DNA from 2 places in the Kitasatospora sp. NPDC127116 genome. Region 1 is predicted to be linked to the other one. Evidence: riboswitches for the same ligand, from Rfam matches in the RefSeq annotation. Region 1 holds a riboswitch; the other holds the start of a gene.

Region 1 (11,035 bases):
CTGGTCGGCCTCGGCCGGATCACCGAACTGCGCGGCTGGCGCTACGAGGACGGCGGCACGGCCGTGCTCGGCGCCGGACTAACCCACGCCCGGATGGACCGCCCCGACTTCGCGGCGCTCATCCCCGCGCTCGCCGACGCCGCCCGCACCGCCGGCCCGCCGCAGGTCCGCAACGTCGGCACCCTCGGCGGGAACATCGTCACCGCCGCCCCGGCCGGCGACACCCTCCCGGTGCTCACCGCGCTGGAGGCCAGCATCACCCTGGCCCGGGCCGGGGGCACCCGCGAGGTGCCGGTCAGTCACCTGCTCACCGGACTCGACCCGGTGCGCCCCGGCGAACTGCTCACCTGGGTGCGCGTCCCGCTGCTGCACGCCCCGCAGGTCTTCCTCAAGGCCACCGGCCGCAGCGGACCGGCCCGCGCCACCGCCTCCGTCGCCCTGGTCCTCGACCCGGCCCGGCGCTCGGTGCGCTGCGCCGTCGGGGCCGTCGCGCCGGTGCCGCTGCGCCCGCTGGAGGCCGAGGCCTGGGTGGCCGGCTGCATCGACTGGGACGGCAGCCGGGAGATCGACCCGGCCGCGACCGCCGCCTTCGGCGAGTACGTGGCCGCCGCCTGCGTCCCCGACAACTACGGCGCCGAGGGCGCCTGGGAGGCCGTGACCGAGGGGCCGACCGCGGCCGCGGTTCGGTTGCGGCGTACCGTATCGGTGCTGGCCCGACGGGCACTGGGAAGGGCGCTGAAGTGACCACAGACCCCATCGAGACCCTGGACGCCGACCCGCTCGGCCTCTCCCCGCAGGTCAGCCGCGAGCTGCGCCCGTGCGCCTCGTACACGCTGCGGGTCAACGGTTTCGAACGGCCCGTCACCGACGCGTGGATCGGCGAGAGCCTGCTCTACGTGCTGCGCGAGCGGCTCGGCCTGGCCGGCGCCAAGGACGGCTGCGAGCAGGGCGAGTGCGGGGCCTGCTCGGTGCAGGTGGACGGCCAGCTGGTGGCCGGCTGCCTGGTGCCAGCCGCCCTGGCCGCGGACAGCGAGATCAGCACCGTCGAGGGCCTGTCCGCCGCCGGCGGCGCGAGCGCCGTCCAGCAGGCGCTGGCCGCCTCCGGCGCCGTCCAGTGCGGCTACTGCACCCCCGGCATGGCGATGGCGGTGCACGACCTGCTCCAGCGCAACCACCGGCCCACCGAGGTGGAGGCCCGTCAGGCGCTGTGCGGCAACCTCTGCCGCTGCACCGGCTACCGGGGCGTGCTGGCCGCCGTCCAGACCGTCGCGGACGCCCGCGCGGCGGAGGCCGAGGAGGCGGAGGAGGCCGCCGCGCTCGCCGAGGCCGCCGCGCAGGCCGCCGGGCCCGCCCCCGGGGGACCGGCCGAGCCGGTCGCCGAACCGCCCGCCGACGTGCCGGTGGACGCGCCGGTCGAACCCGGGCAGGCCGTCGAGCCGCCGGTCTACGCCGACGCCGACGCCTGGATCGAGCACGTCCCGCAGCAGCCCGTCGAGGCCCACCCGGTCACCCACCCGGCGGAGCATTACCACCCGGAGCAGCACGCCGCCGAGCAGCACCACCCGGCGCAGCCCGCCGTGGAACAGCACGCCATGGCACAGCCCGCCGTCGAGCAGGCCCCGGCCGGGCTGCCGTACGGCGACCCCCAGGGCGGCTACGACACCGGCGTGTACGACACCACCGTGCTGGCCCCGATCCGGGACGACATCCCCGCCCGGATCCCCGCCCAGGCCGCCGACGACCAGGTGTACTACCCGCCGCAGGGCTACCCCGAGCAGCCGTACCAGGCCACCCCCGCGCACGGCACCTACGTGCCCTACCCGGACGGCCACCAGCAGCAGAACGGCTACGACACCGGGTACGACGCCCCGGTCTACGAGCCCACCCCCGCGCACGGGACCCCGCTGCCCGGCTCCGTCTACGACGGCACGCCGCCGCACGGCACCCCGTACGCCGCCCCGCACCCGCACGGTGCCCCGGCCGAGGGCGGCGCCCCGGCCGGTGTCCCGTACGGTGCCACCCCCGCCCACGGCATCCGGCTCCCCGAGGACGACCACGCATCATGACGTCGCCTACCGACATCGGCGCAGCACTCCAGCAGGACGGCGGCGAGGGCGGCGCACCGGAGCCGATCGGCCTGGGCAGCTCCCCGCTGCGCAGCGACGCGCTGCCCAAGGCGCTCGGCATCTACCCGTACGCGGCCGACCTGTGGGCCGAGGGGCTGCTGTGGGGCGCGGTGCTGCGCTCTCCGCACCCGCACGCCCGGATCCGGGGCATCGACACCTCGGCCGCGCTGGCGCTGCCCGGCGTGCACGCCGTGGTCACCGCCGCCGACCTGCCGCCCGGACCGGACGGCACCCCCGACGGCGCCCCGGCCGGGCCGATCGTCGCCGACCGGCCGGTGCTGGCCGCCGGCGTGGTGCGCCACCACGGCGAGCCGATCGCCGCGGTGGCCGCCGACCACCCGGACACCGCCCGGCTGGCGGTCGGCCTGATCGCGGTCGACTACGAGCCGCTGGAGGCCGTCACCGACCCGGAGCAGGCCTTCACCGCGCCGCCGCTGCACCCGGACGGCAACCTGTTCCGCCACCTGCCGCTGCGCACCGGGGACCCGGACGCGGTCGGCGAGATCGTCGTCGAGGGCCTCTACCAGGTCGGCCGGCAGGACCCGGCCCCGCTCGGCGCCGAGGCCGGGCTGGCCGTACCGCGCCCGGACGGCGGCGTCGAGCTGCACCTGTCCTCCACCGACCCGCACGGCGACCGCGACCGCACCGCCGCCTGCCTGGGCCTGGAGCCGGACCGGGTCCGGCTGGTGGTCACCGGCGTGCCCGGCGCCACCACCGACCGCGAGGACCTCTCGTTCCAGGTCACCCTGGCCCTGCTGGCGCTGCGCACCGGGCGGCCGGTGAAGATGACGCTCACCCGCGAGGAGTCCTTCCACACCCACGCCTCGCGCCACCCCGCGCTCCTGCGCTACCGCCACCACGCCGACGCCGAGGGCACGCTGGTGAAGGTCGAGGCGCAGATCCTGCTGGACGGCGGCGCCTACGCGGACGTCTCCGCCGAGGCGCTGGCCGCCGCGACGGCCTTCTCGGCCGGTCCGTACGTCTGCCCGAACGTCTTCGTGGACGCCTGGGCGGTGCGCACCAACAACCCGCCGGCCGGCCGGATGCGCGGCGAGGGCGCCCTGCAGGCCTGCTTCGCGTACGAGTCGCAGCTGGACCAGCTGGCCGCCCGGATCGGCGTGGACCCGGTGGAGATCCGCCGCCGCAACGCGATGTCCACCGGCGACCCGCTGCCCACCGGTCAGGCCGTCACCTGCCCGGCGCCGGTGCGCGCCCTGCTGGACGCGGTCGCCGCCGAGCCGCTGCCGGCCCTGCCGGTGGACGACCCGGACGCCGAGTGGCTGCTGCCCGGCGGGCCCGGCGGCGCGGGCGACCCGGCGGCGGTGCGGCGCGGGATCGGCTACGCCGTCGGCATGGTGCACATGCTGGGCGCCGAGGGCGAGGACGAGGTCTCCACGGCGACCGTGCGGGTCAGCGGGGACCACGCCACGGTGATCTGCGCGGCGGTCGACGCCGGGCAGGGCTTCGCCACGCTGGCCCGGCAGATCGTGCAGACCGTGCTGGGCGTCAGCGAGGTCTACATCGCCCCGGCCGACAGCGACCAGTCGATCGCCGGGCCGTCCGCCCGCGGCCGGCACACCTGGGTCTCCGGCGGCGCCGTCGAGCGGGCCGCGCTGATGGTCCGCCACCAGCTGCTGCAGCCGATCGCGGCGAACTTCGGGATGTCCGCGGAGCTGCTCCAGATCGCCGACGGCAAGATCACCTCGTACGACGGGGTGCTCGGCATGCCGGTCGCCGAGGCGCTGGAGGGCAAGGAGCTCTGGGCCACCGCGCAGTGCCGCCCGCACCCCACCGAGCCGCTGGACGAGGCCGGGCAGGGCGACGCCTTCGTCTCCATCTCGTTCTGCGCGATGCGTGCGGTGGTGGACGTGGACATCGAGCTGGGCGCCGTGCGGGTGGTCGAGATGACGGTCGCCCAGGACGTCGGCCGGGCGCTGAACCCGCGCCAGATCGAGGACCGGATCGAGGCGGGGGTGGCCCAGGGAGTGGGCCTGGCGCTGCTGGAGGACCTGCGGACGGAGGGCGGGGTGCTGCTGAACCCCTCGCTCACCGGCTACCGGCTGCCCACCGCGCTGGACACCCCGGAGGTGCGGATCGCCGCGCTGCTGGAGGAGCGCGACGTGGTGGCCCCGTTCGGCGCGAAGGCGGTCGGAGCCGTGCCCGCGGTGGTCGCCCCGGCGGCCGTCGCCGCGGCCGTGCGCGCCGCCACCGGCCTGCCGGTCGGCCGGCTGCCGATCCGGGCGGAGGACGCCGTCACCGCCTGACCGGGAGCTCCCGGGACGGACCGGGAGCTCCCGGAAAAGGCGGAAAGCAGGGAAAGGAAATTGCCGGCCGACTTTCGGAGTCGACCGGCAATTCCCTTTTCCGGTGAGGCCATGGCGGGAATCGAACCCGCGTGCACCGCTTTGCAGACGGTTCCCTAAGCCACTCGGGCACACGGCCAGTGAATTCATAGTGGCCGATCCGGGGGAGAGGGGTCAATGCCCTTATGTAAATTCTGTATGGCAAGGTGTGCTACCGTCGGGGACAGGTGGCGGTATTTCCGCCACCCCGGACGAGCGCGTCGTACCCGGTGACGACAAGACGGCGCAGTTCAGCGGCAATCCGGCCGCTGTGGACTGCGGAGGTACCACCGTCATGGCCTGGCTCGTTCTGATCGTCTCGGGTGTCCTGGAGACCGTTTGGGCGGTCGCCCTGGAATCGTCCAAGGGCTTCACCCGCCTCGTTCCCAGCCTCGTCTTCGGCATCGCACTGCTGTTCAGCATGGGCGGCCTGGCGTACGCGATGCGCACCATTCCGATCGGCACCGGCTACGCCGTCTGGGTGGGCATCGGAGCGGTCGGCACCGCGGTCTACGGCATGGCTGTCCTGGGGGATGCGGTGACCATGGCCCGGATCGCCTGCCTGCTGCTGATCGTCTCCGGCGTGGTGGGCCTCAAGGTGCTGCACTGACCTCCGCCGCGGTCCCGGCCGGGGCCCGTCCTGGGTCCCGGGGCCCGTCCTAGGCCTTGCGGCCGAGGAGATCACCGACCGGGGTCAGGGGTCATCGGGGCAGACGGCTCTTACGATGTTACGTATGACCACTGCCTCCCCCACCTCGGTCGACCCCGTACCGATACCCCTCGACGACGACCCCGGTGGTGGGGTCCTCGGCGGCCGCTACCGTGCCCTGACGCTGGGGATCGTCTCGGTGGTCCTGGTGATCGCCTTCGAGGCGACGGCCGTCAACACCGCGATGCCGACCGCGGCCCGCGAGCTGAACGGGCTCGGGCTGTACGCGTTCGCCTTCTCCGGCTACTTCACCACCACCCTGTTCGCCCTGGTCGTCTCCGGCCAGTGGTGCGACCGGAGCGGCCCGCTGCGGCCGCTGTTCAGCGGCATCGCCGTGTTCGGCGTGGGGCTGGTGGTGGCCGGGACGGCACCCGGGATGTGGGTGTTCGTGGCCGGGCGGGCCATCCAGGGCCTCGGCGGCGGGCTGGTGATCGTCGCCCTGTACGTGGTGGTCGGCCGGGCCTACCCGGAGCGGCTGCGGCCCGCGGTGTTCGCGGCCTTCTCCTCGGCCTGGGTGCTGCCCTCGATCATCGGTCCGCTGGTCTCCGGGGCCGTCACCCAGCACCTGGGGTGGCGCTGGGTGTTCCTGGCCGTGCCGGTGCTGATCCTGCTGCCGCTGGCCGTGATGGGCCCGGCACTGGCCCGCACCGAGCGGGAGCACCCGGTGGCCAGGGGCGCGGCCTTCGACCGCCGTCGTACCCTGCTGGCCGCGATGGCGGCGGTCGGCGCCGGCCTGCTGCAGTACGCGGGCCAGCGGCGCGACCTGATCGGACTGGTCCCCGGGATCGCCGGGGCGGCGCTGCTGGTGCCGGCGGTCCTCGGCCTGCTGCCGGCGCGGACCCTGCGGGCCGGCCGGGGACTGCCGGCCGTGATCCTGCTGCGCGGGGTGGCCGCGGGGGCGTTCTTCGCCGCCGAGGCCTTCATCCCGCTGATGATGACCACCCAGCGTGAGCTCTCGCCGACGCTGGCCGGCCTGACCCTGACCAGCGGCGGTCTCACCTGGGCGCTCGGCTCCTGGCTCCAGGGCCGGCCCGGGGCGGAGCGCTACCGCACGGCGATGATCCGGGGCGGCTTCGTGCTGACTGCGGTGGCGATCTCGGGCGCCGCGCTGGTGCTGTTCCCGGCGGTGCCGGCCTGGGCCGCGTCGGTGGCCTGGGGCGTCGGCGGCGTCGGGATGGGGATGGCCATCGCGAGCGTCAGCGTGCTGATGATGAAGCTCTCCACGCCGGAGGACGCCGGGGCCAACTCGGCCGCGCTCCAGATGAGCGACGCGCTGGGCAATGTGCTGCTGACCGGTCTGGCCGGGGTGATGTTCGCGGCGCTGGGCGGCGGCTCGCTCGCCGCCGCCCACGGGGGCGGCGGGGAGGCCGGCTCGCCCGGCGCCTTCGCGGTGATCCTGCTGTCGATGGCCGGGGTGGCGCTGCTCGGCGCGGTGCTCTCCGGCCGGGTGCGGACGAAGGCCTGACGGTCAGCCGGCGGTGGCGCCGGCGGGGGCCGTGGCGGGGGCCGTGGCGGGGGGCGCGGCCCCCGCCGGGGCGCCGAGGAAGGCCTCCCAGCCGCCGGCCGGGGACTGCCCCGGGGCGAGGGTCTGGAGCTTGCGCAGCACCGCCGGGTCCTGGGCGTCCAGCCAGTCGACCAGCTGCCGGAAGGAGACCAGCCGGACCTCCGGCTTGTCCGCGATGGTCCTGAGGACGTCCTCGACGGCGTTCATGTAGATGCCGCCGTTCCACTCCTCGAAGTGGTTGCCGATGACGTACGGCGCCCGGTTGCCGTTGTAGGTGCGGTCGAACCCCATCAGGTAGGCGTCGCGGGCCTGGGTCTGGAAGCCGGGGTGGAGCGCCGGGTCGGCCTTGGTGTTGGGGCCGCACTGGTTGTACATGATGTTGTAGTCCATCGAGAGCACCTGGAAGGTGTGCCCGGGGAACGGGATGGACTGCAGCGGGAGGTCCCACAGCGCGCCGCCCTGGATCTTCTGCGGCCACACCTGGGTGCCGTTGCCGCTGCTGTCGTAGCGCCAGCCGCGCCTGACCGCGGTGGGCAGCAGGTTGCGCTGGCCCTCCAGGCAGGGGGTGCGGCTGCCGATCAGCTCCTTGCGGTAGTCGAAGGGCAGCGCGGGCAGGTCGGTGAAGCCGGTGTTGGTGCGCCAGTTCGTCACGAAGTCCATCGCCTGCTGGATCTCGCTGTCCCACTCCTCCGGGGACCACGCGCCGACGCCCGTGGAGCCGCAGAAGTGGCCGTTGAAGTGGGTCCCGATCTCGTGGCCCTCCAGCCAGGCCGCGTGCACGTTCTCCAGGGTGTCGCGGATGTGCTGGTCGCTCAGGTAGCCGATGTCGGAGGCGCCGGCCTTGTGCTGCGGCGGGCGGTAGAGGTCCTTCTTGGACTCGGGCAGCAGGTAGAGGCCGCTGAGGAAGAAGGTCATCTTCGCGTCGTGGTCCCGGGCCAGTCGGCGGAAGCGGGCGAACAGGCCGTTGTCGAGCTCGCCGGCGCCGTCCCAGGAGAAGACCACGAACTGCGGCGGGCGCTGGCCGGGCTGCAGCCGGTCGGGGACGGGCTGGTGCGGCTGGGCGCCGGTGTCCGAGGTGGAGCCGTCACCGATCAGGACCGGCTGCGGCCGGGGGAGCGGGGCCGGGGCCGGAGTGGCGCCCTGCTCGTCGGCCGCTCCGGTGGCCGGCGCGGTGCTGCCGGTCGCCCGCTCCTCGCCGGTGGCGTGGTTGCTGCCGCACCCGGCCGCCAGGGTGGCGGCGGTGGCGGCGCCGGCCGTCAGCAGGGTGCGGCGTGAGAGGGCTTCCATGGTCACTCCGTTCGTGGGGCGGGCGGGCGGGCGGCGTGCGGGAGTGCGGAGTCCGGTCGGACAAGTGGGTGATACAACCCGTAACCGGGTCAGCATGGCACGAGGGCGGGGCCGGTCGAAGAGGCGCAGCGCGAGCTCGTGAGTGATCGCTCGAACGACGCAACCGATCGGGTCCGTTGAACCGTCGGTAGCTCGTGTCGGGCGTGCACCCGCGGCGATCGTGCGCGGGGGGCGGCCGTCGCGCTCCGCGACCGGGCGCCCACGCGGCGCAGAAAAGAGGCCGTCCGCCCTGCCGATCGGCGGGTGCCGGTACGACCGTCGTATGGACGTGCCTTACAGTCCGTTCCGGTTGAATTGTTCCCAGGAAACTCCCAGGAAGCGGGGTTCCGTCGGCAGAGGGGAGCGCCCATGGGCGTCCAGCAGAGCAGGGGCCCGTGGCCGGGCACCCTGGCGGCCGGGGCCGCGCTGGTCCTCGGAGCCTGGCTGCTGCACGACGGAGGTTCGTCGCTGCCGCCCGCGCCGGGGGCCGGCCAGGCCCAGGCCGGGATCGCGCCGGTCTCGATCGTGCCGCCGCTCGGCCCGTCCGCGCCGACCCGGATCCGCATCCCGGCGGTGCGGCTGGACGCCCCGGTCACCGCGCTCGGGCTGGACGGCGCCGGCCGTCTCCAGACCCCGCCCGAGGCGGACCGCAACCTGGCGGGCTGGTACCGCGGCGGGGCCAGCCCCGGCCAGCGCGGCACCGCGATCCTGGCAGGACACGTCGACAACAAGGCCGGCCCCGCGGTCTTCTATCATCTGGGCGCGCTCCGTCGCGGGGATCGGATCGAGATCGCCCGGGCGGACGGCGCCACCGCCGTCTACCAGCTCTACGCCATCGAAGTGCACGACCGAAAGGACTTCCCGGACGACCGGGTCTATCGTCAGGCCGCTGACGCACAGCTGCGGGTCATCACCTGCGGCGGTTCGTACAGTGAGGAACACGGCTACGACGGCAACGTCGTCGCCTACGGTTTCCTGGCCGACACCACCCCGCCGGGCAAAGCCGCATGACCACGCTGACCCTTGCCTCCCGCTGGAACCCGATCGACTGGCCGCTCACCGAGGGCCTGATCCCGCACGCCGTGCTGGCGGCAGGCTGGGCGGCGCTGTTCGCGCTAGCCATCGGCCGCGGCCGCAGCTGGTGGCGGGTCCGCCTACCCGCCGCACTGTTCACCGCGGCCGCGCTCAGCTGGCTGCTGGACGTGGTGGTCGACGGCTGGTGGCACCCCTTCCCCGAGGGCACTCCCCGGTACGTCACCTGGTGGATAGCCGTCGCCCTGCTCGGGCTCTGCCTGGTCGGCTACCGGCTGCGCCGGCTCACCTGGCGGCGCCGGGGGCTCGCACTGGGCCTGAGCGGCCTGGTGCTGCTGATGTCCTCCTCCGAGGTCAACATCGGCTTCGGCCAGTTCCCGAGCGGGCGCGTGATGCTGGCGCCCTGGCTGACCAGGACCGACGGGCTGGTCGCCACCAAGGCGGGCCAGATCATGAGCGCCCCGCCCGGCAAGTCGCTGGAGGAGGTCTGGAAGCCCCCGGCGGACCTGCCCGAGAAGGGCACCGTCTCGGTGGTGCCGATCCCCGGCACCAGGTCGGGCTTCAAGGCCCGCGACGCGTACGTCTACCTGCCGCCCGCCTACCAGGCCACCCCGCGGCCGCTGCTGCCGGTGGTCGTGATGATCACCGGCCAGCCCGGCGTCCCGGGGGACTGGGTGCTCTCCGCGCAGATCAACGAGGCGCTGGACGCCTTCGCCGCGGACCACGGCGGCCTCGCGCCGATCGTGGTGATGCCCGATCAGCTCGGCTCCACCTGGGCCAACACGCTCTGCCTCGACTCCAAGATCGCCAAGACCCAGACGTACCTGGCCGTGGACGTGCCGGACTGGGTCCACCAGAACCTCCAGGCCGCGACCGGCCGCACCGCGTGGGCGATCGGGGGCGCCTCGATGGGCGGCACCTGCGCGCTCCAGCTCGGCGTCAACGCGTCCGACGTGTACGGCACCGTCCTCGACATGTCCGGGCAGGAGGAACCGACCCTGGGCAGCCGGGAACAGACCGTCAAGGCCGCCTTCGGCGGTGACGAGAAGAAGTTCGACGCGGTCGATCCGCTCCAGGTGATGGCCCGCAGGAAATTCCCGGACACCAACGTCGCGTTGGTCGTCGGCGAGACCGACGAGGAGTTCAGACCGCAGATGGAGAAGGTCTACCGGGCCGCGCAGGCGGCCGGAATGAAGTCCAAGTTCGACCTGATGCCGGGCGGCCACGGCTGGGTCGTCTTCCGCCCCGGCATCGTCCAGCAGCTCCCGTGGCTCGCCCAGCAGACCGGGCTGACGCGGTGACCGGGGCGGGAACCGCGCTGGCCACCGTCGGCGAGCAGCGCAAGCCGGGGCCGGAGGCGGAGCGCACGGCCGGGCGAAGCACCGACCGGGCCCCGGTCACCCGCACCGCGGAGCCGCGCCCGCAGCGGGTCCGGCGGGCGGCCAGGGCGCTCGGCTCCCGGCTGCGCTCGGCGCCGCTGACGCTGACCCTGCTGGCCGGGCTCTGGCTGCTCGGCGCGGCCACCGGGAGCCTGGGCCACGGCCCGTCCGAACGGCTGCTGGACCGGGCCGGGATCGGCCTGCCCACGCTGGCCGAGGGCCACTGGTGGACGCCGGTCACCTCGATGTTCTGGTGCTCCGGCAGCGGCTCGTACGTGTTCACCAGCCTGCTGCTGCTCCTGGTCGGCCCGGCCGCCGAGCACCGGCTCGGGCGGCCGCGCACCCTCGCGGTGCTGGTCGGCGGGCAGGTCGTCGGCACCCTGCTGGGCACCGCGCTGGTCGCCTTCGGCTCCTCGGCGGGGGAGCAGTGGACCGCCTCGGTGGCCGACCAGATCTCGGTCGGCCCCGGCGTCGGCGTGTTCGCGCTGGCGGGGGTGCTCGGGTACCGGCTCACCGTGCTCTGGCGCCGCCGGCTGCACCTGCTGGTGCTGCTCGTCCCGCTGGTGATGACGCTGTACGTGGGCCACCTGCAGAGCGTCCAGCGGTGCGCCGCCGCG
Region 2 (11,035 bases), on a different contig from region 1:
GTCACCGAGCTTCGACGGCAGGGACTTGAGGTCGCGCCCCGCCGCGTTGCGGCACGCCACCCTGCCCTCCCCGTCGAGCGCGACGCGGTACCCTCCCGCGTCCGTCTCCACCCATGCCACGGCCGTACTCCTCCCACCGGGAAACACATGTCGATCGCCTGCTGACCAGCGATGCGAGGAACGTAGCGAGGCCCACTGACAACGCGACGGGCGGGGTGAACTCGGGCCGTGACATGCAAAGTTCAAACCACTCGAACGAGTGATCGAGGAGGCGAAAAAACGGGGCGGCTGCTCGAAAGCAGCCGCCCCGCCTGTCCCTCCGCCCCGCCCGCCCCTCCACCCCGTCAGACCGACGGCGCCCGGGGCACGATCACCGGCGCACCGTCGCCCGGCGCCGCGAGCACATGGCTGTCGATGTCGTACAGCGCCCGCACCAGCGGCGCGTCCACCACCTCGCGCGGCGGCCCGCAGGCCACCACCTCGCCGTCCCGCAGCGCGACCAGCAGGTCCGCGTAGCGGGCGGCCGCCGCGAGGTCGTGCAGCACCATGACCACCGTCCGCCCGCCCGCCGCGACCCGGCGGACCAGCTCCAGCACCTCCACCGCGTGCCCGAGGTCGAGCGCGCTGGTCGGCTCGTCGAGCAGCACCACCGGGGTGTCCTGGGCGAGCACCATGGCGAGCCAGCAGCGCTGGCGCTGGCCGCCGGAGAGCCGGTCGAGGCGACGGTCGGCGAGGTCCTCCACGCCGGTGGCGCGCAGGGCCTCGGCGGTCAGCCGCTCGTCCTCCGCCGACCACTGGCGGAACAGCCCCTGGTGCGGATGGCGGCCGTAGCGGACCAGCCCGGCGACGGTCACCGCCTCCGGGGCCTGCGGACTCTGCGGCAGCAGCGCGACCCGGTGGGCGGCCTGGCGCGGGCGCAGCCGCCACACGTCCTCGCCGCCGACCAGGACCCGCCCGCCGTCCGGGCGGTGCAGCCTCGCGACGGACCGCAGCAGGGTGGACTTACCGCAGCCGTTCGGGCCGACCACCGCCACCACCTGTCCGGCCGGGACGGTGAGGTCGACGCCGCCGAGCACCGGGCGCCCCGGCCCGTAGCCGGCGCTGAGCCCTTGGATGGTCAACTCCATGGCAGTCCCCCTGGTTCGACGTGCGCTCAGTTGCCGCCGAGTGCCTTGGCGAAGTCGCCGATGACGACGTCGGCGGCGAGCGGGCCGCCCCGGGTGGACCAGACCGAGCCGTCCACGGTGACGGCGTGGTTGTTCTTCACCGCGCCCAACTCCTGGTATGCGGGCTTGGACTGGACGTCCTTGAGCGCGGCCTTGCCGTCGTCGGTCAGGGTGGACAGGAACAGCCAGTCGCCGTCGATCTCGTTGAGCTTCTCCAGGCTGAGCGCCGGGCTGTGCGCGTTGCCGTCCTTGTCCTGCGCGGCCGGGCGGGTCAGGCCCATGTCCAGGGCGACGCCGCCGGCGAACTGCTTCTTCTCCATCCAGCTCGGGCCGGTGGGGTTCCAGCGCACGATGGAGACGGCGGCACCCTTGTTCTTGGTGAGCCCGGCGCCCGCCTTGGCGGCCTTGGCGTCGTAGTCGCCGATCACCTTGTTGGCCTGGTCGAGCTTGTTGACGGCGTTGCCGATGCCGCGGAAGGCGAGCTTCCAGTCGTCCGTGGGCGCCATGGTGACCAGCGTGGCGGGGGTGATCTCGCGCAGCTGCTTGAGCACCTGCTCGTCCTGCATGTCGCCGGCCAGGATCAGGTCGGGCTTGGCGGCGATCACCTTGTCCATCACGGGCTGGAGCAGGTTCCCGACCACCGGGATCCCCTGCACCTTGTCCTTGAGGTACGCGGGCGGCTCGGCCAGTCCCTGGCCGTTGGTGATGCCGACCGGCCTGACGCCCAGGGCGAGCACCGCGTCCAGGTCCTCCTGGGTGAGGGTGACGATCCGCTTGGGCTCGGCGGGGACCTCGACGGCCTTGCCGGTGGCGTCCTTGACGGTCCGCTTGCCGCCGCTCCCGCCGCCTGCCGCGTCCGCCGCCGGGGACGCGGCCGCGGAGGAGCCCGAGGACGAGGAGGAGGAGCCGGAGGAGCCGCAGCCGGTGAGCAGGAGCGCGGCCGCCCCGGAGACGGCCAGCGCCTGGGCCGCACGGCGGCGGACGGGGCTGAGCGGGCGGCGGGCGAACGGCATGGGTGCCTCCGGGCAACGGTGGTACGGAAGTTGAGCGGCGTCCGAGAAGTTCGACGGGACGGGGGTGCCCCACGGGACGGGCTCGGCCATTAGGTTAGCCTTACCTTATGACATTCTCGCAAGCCGGCGTCCGCGCGGCGCCCCCCGCCACCGCGCCGGATTCGCCGCCACCGGGCCGGCGGAGCCGTCGGCCCGAGGGTGCCCGCCCCACCTGGCCGGCCGTCACGGCGGCGGCGGTCCTCCTGCTCGCCCTCGCCGCGCTCTCGCTGTCGGTCGGCGCCGGCGAGGTCGGCCCCGGGCGGGTGCTGGACTACCTGCTGAACCACGACGGCGCCCGCGCCGACGGCCGACTCGCCCTCGTCGTCGGCGACCTGCGGCTGCCGCGCACCCTCACCGCCCTGCTCGTCGGCGCCGCACTCGGCGTCGCCGGGGCGCAACTGCAGTCCGTCACCCGCAACCCGCTGGCCGAGACCGGCCTGCTCGGCGTCAACGCCGGCGCCTCGCTGGGCGTCGTGCTCGGCATCGCCGTGCTCGGCGTGCAGACCTCCTTCGGCTACCTCGCCTTCGCCTTCGGCGGCGCGGTGCTCGCCAGCACCGTGGTGCTGCTGGTCGCCAGCAGCCGGGGCGGCGGATCGCCGATGCGGCTGGTGCTCGCCGGCTCCGCCGTCGCGGCGATCTTCCGCGGGCTCACCGACGTGCTGATCGTCAACTCCCCCGAGGCGTACGAGCGGTACCGGGTGTGGGTGCTCGGATCGCTGGCCGGGGTGGAAGGCTGGACGACCCTGCGCCAGCTCGCCCCGGTGCTCGGCGCCGGGTTCCTGCTCGCCGCCCTCACCACCCGTCCGCTGACCGCCCTCGCCCTCGGCGACGACCTCGCCCGCGGCCTCGGCCACCGACCCGGCGCCACCCGGGCCGCCGTCGCCGTCGCCGTCACCCTGCTGACCGCCTCGGCGGTCGCGCTGGCCGGGCCGATCGCCTTCCTCGGGCTGCTCTCCGGCTTCCTCGCCCGCACCGTCGCCGGCCCCCGGATCGGCCGACTCACCCTGCTCGCCGCGCTGTTCGGCGCCACCGTGCTGACCGGCGCGGACGTGCTCGCCCGGGTGGTGGCCCGCCCCTTCGAGGCGCCGGTCTCGGTGATCGTCGCGCTGATCGGCGCCCCGGCCCTGATCGCGATCGTCCGCTCCCGGCACTCCGCCGCCCTGGCCATGGCCGACCCCGCCGAGTCCACGCCGGCCGCGCGACGCGGCGAACCGGCGCCGCTCAAGCCGGACTTGACCCTGCGGCACGGAACATGGTCGCTGCTGCTGCCGCGCCGGGCACTGCTGGCCTCGCTCGGCCTGGCCGCCGCCCTGCTGGCCGCCGTCGTGGTCTCGGCGCACGCCGGACAGAGCGAACTCGACCTCGCCCGCACCTTCCAGGCCGTGTTCGGCTACGGCGACCGGCTGGACGTCCTGCTGGTGCAGAAGTTCCGGCTCGGCCGGATCGTCGCCGGACTCGCCGCCGGCGCCGCCCTCGGCCTGGCCGGCTGCCTCACCCAGACCCTCGCCCGCAACCGCCTGGCCACCCCCGAACTCCTCGGCGTCAACGACGGCGCGACCGCCGCCGTACTCATCTCCGCCAGCACCGCGGGCACCTTCGGCGCCTGGTGGGCCGGACCGCTCGGCGCACTGGTCGCCGTCCTGGTCGTCACCCTGGCCTCCGGCGGACTCGGCGCGCGCGGCTACCGGATCCTGGTGGTCGGGCTCGCCATGTCGGCGCTCGCCTCCGCCGTCATCCAGGTCGCGATGGCCCGGCGCTCGCTCAACTCGGCCGGATCGCTGTACATCTGGACCAACGGCAGCCTCAACGGACGCGACCTCGCCGTCGCCACGCCCGTCCTGATCGGACTCGCGGCACTGGTGCCGGTCGCGCTCGCGGTGGCCCGGCGACTGGCGGTGCTGCGCTTCGACGACAGCGTCGCCTCCGCACTCGGCGTCGACCCGGGCCGGGTCCGACTCGCCTGCCTGCTGCTGGCCGTCGCCCTGGCCGGGCTCGCGGTCGGCGTCTGCGGGCCGGTCGGCTTCGTGGCCCTGGCCGCGCCGGTGATCGCCGGACGGCTGGCCGGGCCCGCGCGGGTCCCCGTGCTCGGCTCCGCCCTCACCGGCGCCCTGCTCGTCGTGCTCGCCGACACACTGGGCCGAGTGCTGTTCGCCGGGGTGGAGATCCCCGTCGGCATCGTCACCACCGTCCTCGGCGGTCCCTTCCTGCTCTGGGTGCTGCTCGGCCGCAAGGGCAGCCCCGCCTAAGCCTTTTGGAGTCACTGCTGTGGAAACCCCGCTCGTCGCCCTCTGCCCCGACGACCCCGCCTACCGCCTGGTCACCTTCACCCATCACGACGGCGACTGCGACGGCGTGCTCGCGCTGCTGCACACCGTCACCGACAAGGACCGCCACGCCGGGGACCTGACGCCGCATCTGATGAAGCGTCAGTCGAATGGGATGTGGGCGATCACCTACCGGCTGCGCGAGGACCACCGCGCTTCCTACCAGCTGTACCCGTTCCACGGCGAGGCCCCCGGCACCACCCGGCCCGACTGGCTGCGCGTCCTCGACCAGGCCCGCCCCGACCCGTACGACACCGAGCCCCGGCTGCCCGCCCGCGACGGCCGCCACCCCGCCTCGGTGCTCAGCCTGCCCGCCGCCCCCGCGCAGCCGTACGTGGCGCGGCGCGAAGGCGTGCCGCGCGGACGGACGCTCGCCCACACGGTGGCCGGCCGGCGGGTCGACGTCCACCTCCCCGCCGGCCACCGGGCGGACTGCGGCCCGTACCCGGTCGCGGTACTGCTGGACGGCGAGATGTGGGGCGAGGTGCTCTCCGTCGGCGACACCCTCGACAACCTGACGGCCGACGGCGCCATCCCGCCCACCGTCACCCTGCTGGTGCACACCATGGGGCCGAAGCGCCCGGACGACCTGAGCTGCAACCCGGCCTTCATCGACCTCCTCGCCGACCGCCTGCTGCCCTGGGCCGCAACGGAGTTCGGCGCGAGCGGCGACCCGGCCGCCACCGTGATCGCCGGCCAGAGCGCGGGCGGCCTCACCGCCGCCTACGCCGCCTACCGCCGCCCGGAACGCTTCGGCAACGCGCTCTCCCAGTCCGGCTCCTTCTGGTGGCCCGACGAGACCGAGTTCGACGCGGGCAGCGAATGGCTGACCCGGCGCCTCGCCGCCGAGGAACGACGGCAGGCCCGCTTCTGGATCGAGGTCGGGCTCCAGGAGTGGATGCTCCTCGCCCAGAACCGCCACCTGCGCGATGTCCTCACGGCCCGCGGCTACGACCTCGCCTACCGCGAGTTCAACGGCGGCCACGACTACGCGTGCTGGCGCGGGGGCCTGGCCGACGGGCTCGCGCACCTGCTCGGGTCACCCGAGGGGATGGTTTCGGGCTGATTCGCATACCTCCAGGCCATCGGGCGTCTAGCGTCGAACTTCGCACCGATCGGCCTGGAGGTATCCCGTGAACGCGCCCTCGTCCGCCGCGCCGCCGCCGATGTCGTGGAAGTACTGCGGCAACCAGATCAAGCTGTGGCGGACACGCGCGGGTGTCAGCCGCGAGGACCTGGCCACCGAGGCCGGGTACGGCATCGAGAGCCTGCGGTCGATGGAGGCCGGGCGGCGCAAGCCCTCGATGCACCTGCTGCAGGTGGCGGACGACATGTGCGACGCGAAGGGGATCCTGGTGGCGGGGGCGCAGTTCCTGGTGCCGGAGAAGTATCCGCAGTTCGCAGAGGAGTACATCCGGAACGAGGAAGAGGCGCTGGTCATCAACTGGTATGAGAACCAGCTCGTTCCCGGCCTGCTTCAGACCGAAGCGACGGCCAGAACCATCATCGATGGTCGTTGGCCCCCACTTGACGACGAGACCGTCGCGGCGCGGGTGGCCGCTCGTCTCGAACGTCGAGGGTTGCTGAACATTCAGACCAAGGCGTTCAACTTCGTGATCGAAGAGGCCGTCCTGCGCCGTCGCCTCAGCACGGAAGAAGCCCACACCGAGCAGCTGCGGCACCTCATCACGGTCGGCAAGCAACGCAACGTCGTCATCCAGGTCGTTCCCTCGAAGGGTTTCCATCCTGGCTTGGAAGGACAGCTCATCCTCCTCGACCTGCCCGAACACCAGCGAATCGCCTATGAGGAGGGCCAGGCTGGCGGGCGGCTGTACTCGGACATCGACAAGGTACAGCTCCTGAGCCAACGCCATGAAAGGATCCTCCGACAGGCTCTCACTCCGGAGAAGTCGGCCGGGTTCATCAACAAGCTGGTGGAGGATCAGTGAATCGCGAGTTGGTCTGGTTCAAGTCCAGTCACAGCGGGAGCGAGGGTGGCGCCTGCATCGAGGTCGCTTCCACTCCAGGCACCGTCCGCGTCCGCGATTCCAAGGACAAGACCGGCCCCCAGCTCACCTTCACGACCGAGGCTTGGGCCGAATTCATCGGCAAGCTCGTGGAGGAGCTATGAACACCGAACTGGCCTGGTTCAAGTCCAGCCACAGCGGAACCGAAGGCGGCGCCTGCGTCGAGGTCGCTTCCACTCCAGGCACCGTTCATGTCCGCGACTCCAAGGACAAGACCGGGCCCCAGCTCACCTTCAGCCCGACCGCCTGGGCCGACTTCGTCCGACTCGCCCGAGACGGCGCTTCTCCGGACCGCTGAAGCCGCCTCCACAAGCCCCGTGCTAGCGTCCCCGGGGCGGTGCAGCGGCGCCGGCCCCGGACGAGACGTGCGCCGTACCCGGCCTGCCAAGACGACGCACTGTGGAGGCGTCATGGCCGCTGCCGGTGCACCGGTCGCCCGTCCGCTGGACGTGCGGTGGATCCACGGTTCCCCGTCCGCCAAGCACAACACGGACCCGGACATCCAGGTCCACGAGTACGACGAGCACACCGTCATCCTGCGGCAGAACAAGGCGATCAACTACGAGGCCCCGTTCCTGTTCCTGCTCTTCGGGGCGGAGCGGGCGGTGCTGATCGACACCGGGGCGACGGCCGAGGCCGCGTACTTCCCGTTGCGCGCGACGGTCGACGCGCTGGTGGAGGCGTGGCTCGCCCGCAATCCCCGGGACGGCTACGGGCTGCTGGTGCTGCACACCCACCCGCACGGCGACCACGTCGCGGGCGACGGCCAGTTCGCCGACCGACCCGCGACCACCCTGGTCGGTGCCGATCTGCCCACCGCCTGGCCGTACTTCGGCTTCGATCGGGACGAGGAGGCCGTGGCCCTGGTCGACCTGGGCGGCGGGCGGGTGCTGAAGTGCCTGGCCACGCCGGGGCACCACGAGGCGGCCGTCACGTACTACGACCCGTGGACGGGCTTCCTTCTCACCGGCGACACCGTCTATCCGGGGCGGCTGTACATCGACGACTGGCCGGCCTTCCGGCGCACCGTCGAGCGGCTGGTGGCGTTCACCGGGAGCCACCCGGTGACGCACGTGCTCGGCTGCCACATCGAGATGACCCGCGAGCCGGGCGTCGACTACCCGATCCGCACCACCCACCAGCCCGACGAGCCCCCGCTCCAACTCACCCCCGCCCACCTGGACCGCATCCGGGCGGCCGTCGCCGAACTCGGTGACCGGCCGCGCCGGTACCCGCTGGACGACCTGATCCTCTGGCCGAGCGAGTGAACTCCCCGGGCCCCGCGGCCGATCAGTCCCGGTAGGGGACCAGCCGGGTCAGGTCCAGCTCGAAGTCGAAGGGCGCGGGGATGCGGAGATTCTCGCCGAACTCCCGTTCCGTCCTGGTGTGGTAGCGGTCGCGGTTGGGTTCGGAGAACAGGGTCACCGTCTTCTGCCGGGGGTCCACGATCAGGTAGAGCGGGAAGCCCATCCGCGGGTAGTCGCGGACCTTCCCGCTCCAGTCGTTGTCGGGGTTGGACGGCGAGGCGATCTCGACCGCGATCAGCGCCAGGTCGGCGGGGATCTCGCGGCCCAGCTCGATGATGTCCTCGGGCAGGTAGGTGAGGTCCGGATTGCGGACGGAACCGACCTCCGGCGAGGAGAGGTCGCTGTTCCCCGTCGGGAAGTAGCCGGGAGGACAATGCGCCTCGAACTGGCGCTGGACGATCGCCAGGTTGAGCTGGTGAATCGATGACGGTGACGTCTGCATGACGATGATGTCACCGGACAGCTCGACCTTGTAGCCGTCCGGCAGGCTACGACGGGCCTCTTCGAGCAGACGGTAGTGCTGAGGGTTCATGGGCTCTCCTCCGGTGCTCCGACCACCGTAGGGCAGTCGGAGCACCGGAGGACCACGGACCGCACCGGCGTCATTCCTCCGGGGGCGGGCCCGGGGCCTCGGCGGGGAGGCGGGCGGCCAGCAACGCGCCGGCGGCGACCAGGGCGGCTGTCAGCAGGAGGGCGAGGCGGTACGGCCCGACACCCGTGCCGTCGCCGAGCGCACCGATCAGCGCGGCGGTGGCCGCGATGCCCAGCGCCCCGCCGAGGGTGCGCAGGATGGTGAACAGGCCCATCGCGCGGCCCATGGCGGGCGGCGGGACGTCGGCGAAGCCGGCGATCTGGACGGTGAGGACGGCGGTGCCCAGGATCAGGCCGACGCAGAACATCAACACCCGTACGGCCCACGGGTTCTCGGCGAAACCGAGGGAGGCGAGGACGACCGCCGCCAGCAGCAGGCCCGGCAGGGCGAGCCGGCGCGGACCGAGCCGGGGCAGCAGGCGGTCGACCACCTGGGAGGCGGCCATCAGGCCGATCGCCTCCGGGAAGACGCTCAGCCCGGCGTCCAGGGCGGTGGCGCCGCGCGCCGCCTGGTAGAGCAGCGGCAGCACGAACAGCGCGCCCATCAGCCCGGCCGAGGTCAGCAGGGCGAGCCAGCTCGCCGCGCCGAAGGTGCGGTCGGCGAGCAGCCGCAGGTCCACCAGAGGTTCGGGGGCCCGGAGTTGGTGCCGTACGGCCGCCCCCAGCAGGGCCAGGCCGAGCAGTCCGCCGAGGGCCACGCCCGGGGAGGTCCAGCCGTGCGCCGGGCCGAAGCCGAGGGCGTAGGTCAGCAGGCCGAGGCCGGGCGTGGCGAGCAGGAAGCCGGTGGTGTCGAAGCGGCCGGCCGGGGGCTCCTGTTCGTCGCGCAGGCCGACCAGCCCGAGGAGCACGGCGGCGACCCCGATCGGCACGTTGACCAGGAACAGCCAGTGCCAGGAGAGGTGTTCGGTGAGGAAGCCGCCGAGCGGCGGCCCGAGGGCGGGCATCAGCGCGGTCGGGACGATCAGGATGCGGCCCAGGCCCGCCCGCTCGTGCGGGGCGAAGGCCCGGAACAGCAGCGTCATCCCGACCGGGGTGAGCAGCCCGCCGGCCACGCCCTGGACGGCCCGGGCCGCCGACAGCGCGCCCAGGCCGGGTGCCGCCGCGCAGAGCGCGGAGGCGAGCGTGAAGGCGGCGAGCGCGCCGAGGAAGACCCGCTTGACGCCGTACCGGTCGCCGAGCCAGCCGGCCACCGGCAGGCCGAGGGCGAGGCCGACCAGGAAGGCGGTCTCCACGGCGTTGGCCGCCGAGACGGGCCGGCCGAAGTCCTCGGCGATGCTGAACAGCGCCGGGTTGACGATCGTCGAGTCCAGGCCGTTCATGCACATCGCGGCCGTGTAGGCGACCACCACGGCGGCGCGCCCCGCGAGCAGGGGGCGCGCCGGGGCCTCGGCGCCGGGGGTGGCGGGTGGGGTCACAGGGTGGTCCAGTTCGCGGTGATCCACTCCAGGACGGCCGGGCGCTCGCACGGACCGTGGGCGATGCTCCAGCCGGCCGGGACGGCGGCGAAGGCGGGCCACAGGGAGTGCTGTCCCTCGGGGTTGACGAGCGCGAGGAACTCGCCGTCGGCGTCGAAGGGGTTGGCGGGGGCGTCACTCATCGGTGGTCTTCTCCATCGTCGGTCTTCTTCGGGAGGTCGGCGAGGTGGTCGGCGATCACGCTCGCGATGTGCGCGATCGGGGCGGGCAGGGTCATGTCCTTGTGGGAGCAGGCCACGTTCGTGTTGGCGATCCGGCCGGACACGTACGGCTCCCAGAGCTCGGGCACCAGGGTGTCGTCGATGGTGTCGACGGTGGCGCGGAAGAACAGCACGTCGCCGTCGAAGCGGCGGTGGTCGTAGCCGCGCACCAGGTGGTTGGTGTTGAGGTAGATCTCGTTCAGCGCGGCCACGGTGGCCTCGTCGAGCCCGGCGAGCGGGCTGCCCTCGCGGCGCAACAGCTCGGTGACGGGGCCGAGTTCGAGCGGACGTCCGTCGAGGTCCTCCGGCCCGAAGCCGCCCATGGTGAGCAGCGCCTCCAGCGCCTCGGCCTGGTCCGGGACGGGCAGCTCGCGGAAGCCCTCGGCGGGGTAGGCGTCCAGGATCGCGAGCAGTTCCACGTCCTGGCCGAGTTCCTGGAGGCGGACGGCCACCGCGTGCGCGATGATCCCGCCGGTGGACCAGCCGAGCAGCCGGTACGGGCCCTCGGGCTGGACCTCGCGCAGCCGGTCGGCGTAGTGCGCGGCCAGCTCCTCCAGCGTCGCGGGCAGCGGGAGTCCGGCAGTGGCGGCGCCGACGCCCTGGGCCTGGAGGCCGTAGATCGGCACCTCGCCGGGCAGGTTGCGGATCAGTCCGGTGTAGCACCAGCTGAGGCCGCCGGCCGGGTGGACGGCGAACAGCGGGCGCTGCCGGCCGGGGGCGACGGGCCGCAGCGGGAGCAGCACGTCCAGGGCGTCGGTGTCCGGTGCGCCCGCCGCGAGGGCGGCGTCCAGGGCGGCCACGGTGGGCGCCTGGAACAGGGCGCCGATGCCGACCTCCAGTCCGAGCACCTCGCGGATCCGCCCGGCGAGGCGCACGACCAGCAGCGAGTGCCC

What was found. Region 1 has a riboswitch for guanidine ahead of ACFVHV_RS17555 (SMR family transporter). Riboswitches for the same ligand answer to the same signal wherever they lie in the genome.
Region 2: another riboswitch for guanidine. It lies ahead of ACFVHV_RS03005 (MBL fold metallo-hydrolase); the one in region 1 lies ahead of ACFVHV_RS17555 (SMR family transporter).

Annotation. Positions count from the first base shown of each region.
Region 1 is NZ_JBHXTL010000038.1:22,299-33,333, forward strand. It holds gene ACFVHV_RS17535 (FAD binding domain-containing protein) at 1-744, shown strand, start outside; gene ACFVHV_RS17540 (2Fe-2S iron-sulfur cluster-binding protein) at 741-2,066, shown strand; gene ACFVHV_RS17545 (xanthine dehydrogenase family protein molybdopterin-binding subunit) at 2,063-4,390, shown strand; tRNA gene ACFVHV_RS17550 (tRNA-Cys) at 4,497-4,568, opposite strand; guanidine-III (ykkC-III) riboswitch at 4,654-4,719, shown strand; gene ACFVHV_RS17555 (SMR family transporter) at 4,764-5,078, shown strand; gene ACFVHV_RS17560 (MFS transporter) at 5,203-6,642, shown strand; gene ACFVHV_RS17565 (hypothetical protein) at 6,646-7,968, opposite strand; gene ACFVHV_RS17570 (class F sortase) at 8,377-9,018, shown strand; gene ACFVHV_RS17575 (alpha/beta hydrolase-fold protein) at 9,015-10,340, shown strand; gene ACFVHV_RS17580 (rhomboid family intramembrane serine protease) at 10,337-11,035, shown strand, end outside.
Region 2 is NZ_JBHXTL010000004.1:115,119-126,153, forward strand. It holds gene ACFVHV_RS02965 (DUF4132 domain-containing protein) at 1-120, opposite strand, end outside; gene ACFVHV_RS02970 (ABC transporter ATP-binding protein) at 345-1,127, opposite strand; gene ACFVHV_RS02975 (ABC transporter substrate-binding protein) at 1,154-2,179, opposite strand; gene fhuB (Fe(3+)-hydroxamate ABC transporter permease FhuB) at 2,287-4,464, shown strand; partial or broken gene fes (enterochelin esterase) at 4,475-5,608, shown strand; gene ACFVHV_RS02990 (Scr1 family TA system antitoxin-like transcriptional regulator) at 5,676-6,491, shown strand; gene ACFVHV_RS02995 (DUF397 domain-containing protein) at 6,488-6,673, shown strand; gene ACFVHV_RS03000 (DUF397 domain-containing protein) at 6,670-6,867, shown strand; guanidine-III (ykkC-III) riboswitch at 6,901-6,968, shown strand; gene ACFVHV_RS03005 (MBL fold metallo-hydrolase) at 6,980-7,837, shown strand; gene ACFVHV_RS03010 (Uma2 family endonuclease) at 7,860-8,408, opposite strand; gene ACFVHV_RS03015 (DHA2 family efflux MFS transporter permease subunit) at 8,479-9,882, opposite strand; gene ACFVHV_RS03020 (MbtH family protein) at 9,879-10,064, opposite strand; gene ACFVHV_RS03025 (amino acid adenylation domain-containing protein) at 10,061-11,035, opposite strand, start outside.